3 regions of the Pseudoduganella sp. RAF53_2 genome follow, and region 2 is predicted to be linked to each of the others. Evidence: riboswitches for the same ligand, from Rfam matches in the RefSeq annotation. Region 2 holds a riboswitch; each other region holds the start of a gene.
The links. A riboswitch is a leader RNA that binds a small molecule or an ion and turns the genes downstream of it on or off. The one in region 2 is predicted to bind cyclic di-GMP.

Region 1 (2,262 bases), on a different contig from region 2:
CGATCTCAAAGTCAACAACACTGTGGTCGCCTCGGATACCGCCGGCCCGTTCAGCTTCTCCTGGAACTCGACTGGCGCCGCAAACGGTATGAACACCCTGGTTGCTGTCGCTTATGATGCCGCAGGCAATGTGGCTTCCTCCACCCCGGTTTCGGTCAACGTGTCGAACAGCGTGACCCCGCCGGTTGCTGACACCACCGCTCCGGCCCTGGCCATCACCAATCCGACCAACGGCGGCACCGTGACCGGCAACGTCAACATTACCCTGAGCTCTTCGGACAACAGCGGCGCGGCCGGCATCTCGATGTCTCTGTATATCGACGGCGCATTGAAGGCCAGCGGCAGCGGCGCAAGCATGTCTTACAGCTGGAACGCCAAGAAAGCCACTGCCGGCAATCACGTGATCCAAGCCGTCGCCAAGGATAAAGCGGGCAATACCACCAATACCCAGGTGCAAGTTACCAGCCGCTAAATCAACAGTAATTAATAATATTAAAAGCCGGGCTTATTGCCCGGTTTTTATTTATCTGTACTATATATTATTATTGTCACTTGCATCAGAATAGTTGCTGCGCATAATTGACGTAAGTCATTGTATACGTTCAATCTTTCGATCAGTTAAAATTACGCAAACCAACTTTGCATAGTGTTCAGACTAATGTGCAACAACAGAAAACTTAATTAAAGATAGCGATTGCTTACCCGCAATTCGTCAATTAAGATCTGACGCAGAAATCTGACAAAGGCACACCACGCGAAAGCATGGGTCGCAAAGTCTACGGTCTAAAGGGATTTTTTAAATCTCTATGACGGCAGGACTGCCAGATACAGCTCTTCGGCTGAGCCGAGTGCTGTCTTCTTCGCACTGGTCACGAGACCAGTTGGCAGTCCGCTTTTCTGAAACTTTGAAAACTGGACTTCCATCTATGAAGAACCGCTCCACCGCAGCCCGCCTCTCCAATACTTCCCTCACCGTATTCGCAGTTGCCGCCGCGCTCCTCGCAATGGCGCCTGCTGCCCGCGCCGACAAACCGGCCGCGGAACAATTCGCCCGCGGCCGCATCCTGGTTGAACCACGTGCCGGCTTGACCGACGAAAATTTCGATAAAGTGTTGAAGACCCACGGCGGCGGCAAGAAGCGCAAGCTGGGTCAGAGCAATCTGCACCTGGTTGACACTGCTGCCGGCTCCGAGCAGCAGGTTGTCGATGCCCTGAAAAACGACCCTAACTTCAAATACGCCGAGCTGGACAAGCGCGTTGAACCGACCACCACCACCAATGACCCGTACCTGGGCAGCGAGTGGCACATCAGCAAGATCGGCGCCGACGCGGCCTGGGATAAAGCCCAGGGCGCAGGCGTGACCATCGCGATTCTGGACTCCGGCGTCGACCCGGTTCCCGACCTGGCTTCGCACATGGTGCCTGGCTATAACATCTACGACAACAACACCAATACCGCCGACGTCTGCGGTCACGGCACCAAAGTCGCCGGCGCTGCCGCCGCTGCCATGAACAATGGCACGGGTGTGGCCGGTGTCGCCGGCCAGGCCAAGATCATGCCGGTGCGTATCGCTTACGTCGATCCGACCTACGGCTGCTACGCCTACTTCTCGACCATTGCCAGCGGCATTACCTGGGCGGCCGACCATGGCGCCCGCGTGGTGAACGTCAGCTACGCTGCCATGCCGACCAGCTCGGCCGTGATCAGCGCTGCCAACTACCTGAAGAGCAAGGGCGGCCTGCTGTTCGTCTCCGCCGGTAACTACAACCGCGACGAAGGCTACACCCCGACCACCAGCATGATCGCTGTGTCCGCGACCGACAGCACCGACGCCCGCGCCAGCTTCTCCAGCTACGGCAACTTCGTCTCGCTGGCCGCGCCAGGTGCAGGCATTTACACCACCGCACAAGACGGCACCTATGGCGCGGTGAACGGCACCTCGTTCTCCTCCCCGGTTGCCGCCGGTGTGGCAGCGCTGGTGATGTCCGCCAACCCATCGCTGAGCAACAGCAAGGTCGAAAGCATCCTGTACTCCACCGCGGTTGACCTGGGCACCGCCGGCCGCGATCCGCAATTCGGCTACGGCCGTGTGAACGCTGCGGCTGCAGTGGCAGCCGCCGCAGGCAGCGCAACGACGCCACCTCCAGCTGACACCACTGCGCCTACCGTGGCAATTGCCGCGCCGCTGGCTAGCAGTACGGTTTCCGGTTCTGTCGCCGTCAACGTGAACGCCAGCGACAACGTGGGCGTGGCACGTGTTG
Region 2 (3,929 bases):
CCAGGGCTATCTGTCCTCCAACGCGGAGCGCACCGTGCGCGTTCGCATCGAAGGCGATAAGGCGGTCTTGACGATCAAAACTAAAAACGTCGGCGCCAGCCGCGGCGAGTGGGAGTATCCGCTGCCGATGGCCGACGCCGTCGAGTTTCTCGACAATGTGTGCGAGAAACCCATCATTGAAAAATACCGCCGCAAGATTCCTTTCGGCGGCTTCACCTGGGAAGTCGATGAATTCCTGGGCGTGAATGCCGGGCTGGTCATTGCCGAGATCGAACTCCCCAGCGAAAACCAGCGTTTCGACAAGCCTGATTGGGCAGGCGAGGATGTGACTCATGATCCCCGCTACTACAACTCCTGCCTGATCAAGCAGCCTTACACTACTTGGTAACAGCGCGGTAGTACAAGGTGCTGTTGCCGGCTGCGTCACGCGCGCTGGCGTACAGGCTGTGGCTACCGGCGGCGATGCTGGTTGTGTTCCAGGTGTAGGACATGGTACTGCCCGAACCGTTTGCCACTTTCACACCATCGATGTACAGCGCCAGGGTCAGACCTGCCGGGCCGCTGTTGTCGGAGGCATCGATCTTCACGTTGACCAGGCCAGTCACTTTGCCCGCCACCGGATTGCTGATGGTGACCACCGGCTTGATGGTGTCCTTCACCGGAGCCGCAACCACGTTGGCCACGTTCACCGAGACTGGCGCGGACGATGCCACATTGCCTGCCGCGTCGTAGGCGACCGCGATCAGCGAGGCCATGCCGTTCACTACACCTTTGGAATCCCAGGAGAAGGCGAAAGGCGCTGCGCTGTCGGTGGCAACCACGGTGTTGTTCACCTTCAGTTCAACGCGCGACACGCCGACGTTGTCAGCCGCGTTCACGTTGATAGCAACGGTGCCGAACACGGTGCTGCTGGCGGCTGGCGAAGCAATTGCCACGGTCGGCGCGGTGGTGTCCTTCGGAGTGGACGCTGCAATCGCGGCATCCACCGCAGCGGCGGCATTCACGCGGCCGTAACCGTAGTAGATGTCGCGGCCTGGCGTGCCCAGATCGACAGCGGTGGAATACATCAGGCTTTCGATCTTGGCCGGGTCCAGCGATGGATTGGCCGACATCATCAGCGCTGCCACACCGGCTGCCACCGGGCTGGCGAAAGACGTGCCGTTCCAGCCGCCGTAGCCGCCGCCCGCTACGGTGGTGTAGATGCTCGAACCTGGCGCGGACAGTGAAACGAAGCTGCCGTAGCTGGAGAAGCTGGAGCGGCTGTCGGTGCTGTCGGTGGCCGACACGGCGATCATGGTGGTGGTCGGCGTGAAGCCTTCATCGCGGTTGCTGTTACCGGCCGAGACGAACAGCAGGCCGCCCTTGCTCTTCAGGTATTGTGCGGCGCTCTGCACAGCGGCGCTGGCGGGAACGCTGGCGTAGCTGATGTTCACCACGCGCGCGCCATGGTCGGCCGCATAGGTCACGGCGCTGGCCATGGTCGAGTAGTAGGCGTAGCAGGAGTTGGTGGCGGCGTCCTTGTAGGCGATACGGATCGGCATGATCTTCGCGTTACCGGCCACGCCAGCGACGCCCGCGCCATTGTTCATGGCCGCGGCAGCGGTGCCGGCGACCGCGGTGCCGTGGCCGCACACGTCGCTGGTGTCGGCGTTATTGCTGTACACGTTCCAGCCGGGGACGATGTGCGGCGCCAGGTCGGGGTGGGTGCTGTCCACGCCGCTGTCCAGAATGGCAATGGTGACGCCTGCGCCCTGGGCTTTATCCCAGGCAGTGTTGGCGCCGATTTTGCTGATATGCCATTCGCTGCCCAGGTAAGGGTCATTGGTGACCGCGCTCAGCTTCACGCGGCGGTCCACTTCCACGTACTTGAAGTTCGGGTTCTTGCGCAGTTCAGCCACGACCGACTTTTCATTGCCGTTGCCGGGCAGGTCGACGATGTGGATATTACTTTGACCCATCTTGCGGCGCTTGCCGCCGTGCGGGCGCAGGGCTTCGTCAAAATTGGCCGTACTCAGGCCTTCGCGCGGTTCGACCAGGATGCGGCCGCGCGCATATTCGCCTTCAGGCGCGTCGTCCGTTGCGTTGTGGGCAGCATAGGCTGCGGGAATCATGGCGGCCATGGCCGCGGTCATTGCGAGGAGGGAAATGCTGTGCTTCTTCATTGGGTAGTTAAGTCCAGTTTTCAAAAAATTACCGAAAAGCGGACTGCCCGCCGGTCGGGCGACCGGTGTGAAGAGCTCACCACCGGGATGGGCCCGGGGTTGACGAGTCTGGCAGTCCTGCCGTCGCAGAGGGCCTTGGCCTCTTGACCGTTGACTTTGCGTCCCGCGCTCACACGCGGTTTGCTTTTTACAGATTTATTGAAACGCGATGGTAACGAACTCGGCGACCTGCCGCAAACGAATTCTCAATCGTGCGCGCGGGTGTTGCGGATGTGTCTGGACGGGGTTGAAACTAGATGGCAGAAGGCTAAATGGTGCGAAATAGGCGCGAATTAGGCAAGAAATAGGCGAGAAATAGGGAGGGACCCCATCTAGCTTTGGCTAAATAGGGTCCGGCCCCATTGCGGTCAGTGGAAGTGCTCGGTGCCGGTGGGGGCGTCTTCCGGCATCTCGGCGTGGACCAGTTCGCCGGAGGGATCGGCAAACAGGGGAGCGCCGCAGTCGTCGCAGTACTCAGCGACGTATTTTTCGCCCAGCTTCTTCACCTGCGAAACGCCAGCCTCGTTCAGGTGCTCGATGATTTCTTCCACCGGCGTACGCGGCTTCAGCATGGCGGTCAGGTGGCCGGCGGTAATCGGGCCTTCCGGCGGCGTGCCTTCTTCGTCTTCCTGGCCATACAGCGGCCACACCACGCCGTAGATCACGTCGCTGTCGCTGCGGCGGGTGAACGCCACGCGGTATTCGTCGATCTGGCCGTCCGGCGCGGATTCGTCGCCGAAGCCCGCAATCACCGCGCGCAGTTCGTTTGGCTCGCAGGACAGCGAATGCGTCAGATAATGCACCGCAGCGCGGATCGAGACGGGACGAATCAGCTTGTCCGCCTCGCGGCAGGCCATGTAGTACGCTTCCGGCAACAGCAGCTCGATGCCGCAGCCCGGCAGCAGGCGTGCAACGGTCGGCTCGGCCTGGGTCTTCCAGGCTTCCAGCGCATTCTTGCGCTCTTCGCCCGGATTCATGCCCGCCGCCTGCATCTGCCAGCGGAACAGGGGAGCGCCATGTTGCGCTACCACCGCCACCATCAGGTAGCGTGTATCGGCCAGGAAGGGCGCGGTTTCCGGCGTCTTGGTTTCCGACTTCACGGCCACGCCCTTCAGCGCGGACTGGCCCAGCTTGTGCGTCTTCGAATAGGCTTCCGCGTGGGTGCGCGGCAGCTGGTCGATCGAATACAAAGTAGACGACATCGCCATATGCGTGCCATCCGCCAGCAGGTGAGCGGAGAAGTGGGCCGACAGCGTGTTCAGAATCTCGCCCGGAATCTGGCCGGATGCGATGGAAAAGCGCGTCCAGGCCAGGACCGGCGCGGCCACGAGCAGCACATCGTACTCGCGCGATTCACCGTCCACTTCCACCACGATGGTGTCGGACTCGCTTACCGCTTCCACGCTATCCATGAGGACGTCGTAAGCGTTCAAATCCACGCTGAACAGGGAGTTCAGGGCGGCATCAATGGTGTCCTGATGGCCGGTGCGCAGCAGCTTGTGCAGCTGCGTGTCCAGCGTTCGCTCCCAGTTACGCTCTTCAATCCGGGAGGCTGCCTGGCCCACGGCTTGGGCTAGGTTCAGAAGGCGCTGGCTGTCGGCGGACAATTTCTGGGTTGAATCTTTGGATGGTCGACGCATAGCGCTTTTGCTCAGTGTAAAAAGGAAACCTTGTCACATATATTGTAGTGGATTCGGCAAGAAAGGGCGCCCAAAAACAAAAACGCCG
Region 3 (3,866 bases), on a different contig from region 2:
TTAGCGGAAGGCGAGGTGATTGCCACGGTCGGAGCAGTAGTGTCGGGTGCCGGGGCGCTAGATGCGGCCGCAGCGACAGCCGCCGCGGCGTTCACGCGGCCGTAACCGAAGTAAGGATCTTTGCCGGCCGCGCCCAGATCGGTTGCGGTAGAGTACAGCAGGCTTTCCACCTTGCTGTTGCTCAGGGTCGGGTTGGCCGACATCATCAGTGCTGCCACGGCAGCTGCGATCGGGGCCGAGAACGAGGTGCCGTTCACGGCGCCGTAGGCACCGCCTTGGGCGGTGGTGTAGATGCCGGAGCCTGGCGCGGACAGATTAACGTAAGCGCCGAAGCTGGAGAAGCTGGCCAGAGCGTCATTGCTGTCGGTGGCAGACACGGCGATCATGGAATCGGTCGGGGTGTAGCCATCATCCTTGGCGTAGTTGCCGGCGGAGACGAACACCAGGCCGCCCTTGCTCTTCATGTAGTTCGACGCGCTGATGATGGCCGAGCTGGTTGGCAGAGCAGCGTAGCTGACGTTGGCGATACGGGCGCCGTGGTCGGCCGCCCAGGTGATGCCGCTGGCGATGGTCGAGAAGTAAGCGTAGCAGCCGTAGGTCGGGTCAACGTAAGCGATACGGACCGGCATGATCTTGGCTTGGCCCGCAACGCCAGCAACGCCGGCGCCGTTGTTGGAGGTCGCAGCCGCTGCGCCGGCGACCTTGGTGCCGTGGCCGCAGACGTCGGCGGTGTTGGTGTTGTTGTCGTAGATGTTGTAACCGGCAACCATATTGGCAGCCAGGTCAGGGACGGCGTCCACGCCGGAATCCAGGATGGCGATGGTCACGCCGGCACCCTGGGTAGTGTCCCAGGCGGTGTCAGCGCCGATTTTGCTGATGTGCCATTCGCTGCCCAGGTAGGGGTCGTTAGTGGTCGCGGTAACAGGCACGCGCTGATCCAGTTCAGCGAACTTCAGGCTTGGGTGCTTTTTCAGCAGTGCCACGACGGCTTTTTCGGAGGCATTGGCCGGCAGGTCAACGATGTGCAGGTTGCTCTGGCCCAGCTTGCGCGCTTTACCGCCATGAACTTTCAGAATGTTGGCGAACTCGTCGGCGGTGAGGCCGGCGCGCGGTTCAACGATAATGCGGCCACGGGCATAATCCTGGGCGTTGTCGTTGGCAGCGAAGGCAGGGGCGGCGAAGCCAGCCAGGGCGGCAGCGATAGCAGCGGAGGTGATGGAGGTGGCGAAGAATTTCATTTTGGCGAGTCCTGTATTTTCAAAGTTCTGAAAAGTAGGACTGCCGCCTGTCCCGAGGGACAGGTTGGAGACGCCACGCAAGGGGCAAAATCACCCATCGAGTGTGTACGATGTACTTAGTCTGGCAGTCCTGCCGTCATAGAGCCGAAGCTCCTTAGACCGATGACTTTGCGTCCCAGGCTTTCGCCTGGTTTGCCCTTGTCAGCTAGTTGCTGGATGGAATCTTAGGTTACTTAATGCCGCATGGCAAGAGGTTTTTAAAACTTTTAGTCGCTGTTGCGGATTAGTCTGAGTATTAAGAAAACTAACTTGCAAGTATTATAGTTACTCTCAGAAAAGTCTTTGAAATCAAAGGTTTAAGAAACAATTAATGTTATTTGCCAAATGGCAACACATATTACTAATTATCAATCAAAGTAAAGAAATAATACGACCGTGCACTTTTGCGGTATAGTTACCTGTCCTCACCATGGAGAAAGAAGAGACATGAGCGCAGAATACGCAGTCAATGGAACGGTCGCCGTCATCACGCTGAGCAATCCGCCCGTCAATGGCCTGGGCCATGCGACCCGGACGGCAGCCGTCGAAGGCGTCCGCCGCGCGCTGGACGACAGCGCGGTGAAGGTCATCGTCATCACCGGCGCCGGCAAGGCCTTCTCGGGTGGCGCCGACATCAAGGAATTCAATTCCCCGAAAGCACTGCAGGAACCGACCCTGCATTCGCTGATCCGCGTGGTGGAAGAGTCGACCAAGCCGATCGTGGCTGCGATCCACACGGTCTGCATGGGCGGAGGTCTGGAGCTGGCGCTGGGTTGCAATTACCGGGTGGCGCTGCCCGGCGCTCAGATCGCCTTGCCGGAAGTGAAACTGGGGCTGCTGCCGGGCGCAGGCGYCACGCAGCGTCTGCCGCGCGTGCTGGGTCTGGAAACCGCGCTGAATATGATTGTCTCCGGCACCCCGGCGCTGTCCGAAAAGCTGGCCGGCACCGCACTGTTCGACGAGGTGTTCCCGGCCGGGACCGATCTGCTGCCGGCTGCCGTGACCTTCGCCCAGAAAATTGCCGATGCGCGTCCGCTGCCGAAAGTGCGCGACCGCAAAGTGGATTATCCGAATCACGAAGCCTTCCTGCAATTCAGCCGCAATACGGTGAAAGCCGTTGCCGGCCCATTCCCGGCACCGCTGGAATGCGTGGAAACCGTGGCTGCCTCCGTGACCCGCAAATTCGAGGACGGTCTGAAGTTTGAACGCGAGCGATTCCTGCATCTGATCCAGACGCCGGAGTCGAAATCCCTGCGTCATGCCTTCATGGCCGAACGCCAGGCCAGCAAGGTGCCGGATGTGCCGCCGGATACACCGGCGCGCGAAATCAGGAAGGCCGCCGTGATCGGCGCCGGCACCATGGGCGGCGGCATTGCAATGAATTTTGCAAATGCCGGTATTCCCGTCCTGCTGCTGGAGACCAAACAGGAAGCGCTGGACAAGGGCATCGCCACCATCCGCAAGAATTACGAAAACACCCTGAAGAAGGGTAAGCTGACTCAGGACAAGTTCGACCAGCGCACCGCCCTGATTACCGGCACCCTGGATTACGCGGCGATTGCCGACGCGGACATCGTTATCGAAGCCGTGTTCGAAGACATGGGCGTGAAGGAAACCGTATTCCGCAAGCTGGACGATGTCATGAAGCAGGGCGCGATCCTGGCCTCGAACACGTCCACGCTGGACCTGGACAAGATCGCCGCCTTCACCAAGCGCCCGCAGGACGTGATTGGCCTGCATTTCTTCAGCCCGGCCAACGTGATGAAGCTGCTGGAAATCGTGCGCGGCAAGGCCACCGGCAAGGACGTGCTGGCAACGGCGCTGGCGCTGTCCAAGAAGCTGAAGAAGACCGGCGTTGTGTCCGGCGTGTGCGATGGCTTTATTGGCAACCGCATGATCGAACAATATTTCCGTCAAGCGGGCTTCCTGTTGGAAGAAGGCGCGTCGCCTGAGCAGGTGGACCGGGCTATCGAAAAATTCGGCTTCCCGATGGGGCCTTTCCGCATGAGCGACCTAGCCGGCAATGATATCGGCTGGTACATCCGCAAGCGCCGTTACGTGGAAAAGCCGGAAATCGCCTATTCGAAAACCGCCGACTTGCTGTGCGAAATGGGGCGCTTCGGCCAGAAGACCAGCGCCGGCTGGTACGACTACAAGGAAGGCGACCGTAAGGCCTATCCGAGTGACGTCGTGAACGCCATGATCGTGCAGCACTCGGCGGATATCGGCGTCGAGCGCCGCAAGATCAGCGATCAGGAAATCGTGGAACGCCTGGTGTATTCGCTGGTGAACGAGGGCGCGCTGATTGTGGAAGAGGGCATTGCACTGCGCGCCTCGGATATCGACATGGTCTACCTGACCGGCTACGGCTTCCCGCTGTACCGCGGCGGTCCGATGTTCTATGCCGATACCGTGGGCTTGCCGAATGTGCTGGGCACCATCGAGCGCCTGTCCAAGGGCCGCCACGGCGAAGCCTGGAAACCGGCGCCGCTGTTGGTCAAGCTGGCCGCTGAAGGCAAGGGCCTCAACGGCTGATCAGCCGATTCGCTTGCGCATGCGGGACAGCGGAACTGAAACGCCGTCCGGCAG

Region 1: it holds a riboswitch for cyclic di-GMP, as region 2 does, so the genes downstream of both, AB4Z11_RS14470 (S8 family serine peptidase) here and AB4Z11_RS04715 (S8 family serine peptidase) in region 2, are expected to answer to the same signal.
Region 3: it holds a riboswitch for cyclic di-GMP, as region 2 does, so the genes downstream of both, AB4Z11_RS14475 (S8 family serine peptidase) here and AB4Z11_RS04715 (S8 family serine peptidase) in region 2, are expected to answer to the same signal.

The regions. Positions count from the first base shown of each region.
Region 1 is NZ_JBFRDW010000217.1:20-2,281, reverse strand. Features, by position in the region: gene AB4Z11_RS14475 (S8 family serine peptidase) at 1-472, shown strand, start outside; cyclic di-GMP riboswitch class I at 735-826, shown strand; partial or broken gene AB4Z11_RS14470 (S8 family serine peptidase) at 927-2,262, shown strand, end outside.
Region 2 is NZ_JBFRDW010000045.1:1,532-5,460, reverse strand. Features, by position in the region: gene AB4Z11_RS04720 (CYTH domain-containing protein) at 1-388, shown strand, start outside; gene AB4Z11_RS04715 (S8 family serine peptidase) at 378-2,162, opposite strand; cyclic di-GMP riboswitch class I at 2,270-2,357, opposite strand; gene AB4Z11_RS04710 (DUF2863 family protein) at 2,570-3,841, opposite strand.
Region 3 is NZ_JBFRDW010000217.1:2,348-6,213, forward strand. Features, by position in the region: gene AB4Z11_RS14475 (S8 family serine peptidase) at 1-1,238, opposite strand, end outside; cyclic di-GMP riboswitch class I at 1,359-1,445, opposite strand; gene AB4Z11_RS14480 (3-hydroxyacyl-CoA dehydrogenase NAD-binding domain-containing protein) at 1,725-3,812, shown strand; gene AB4Z11_RS14485 (GNAT family N-acetyltransferase) at 3,813-3,866, opposite strand, start outside.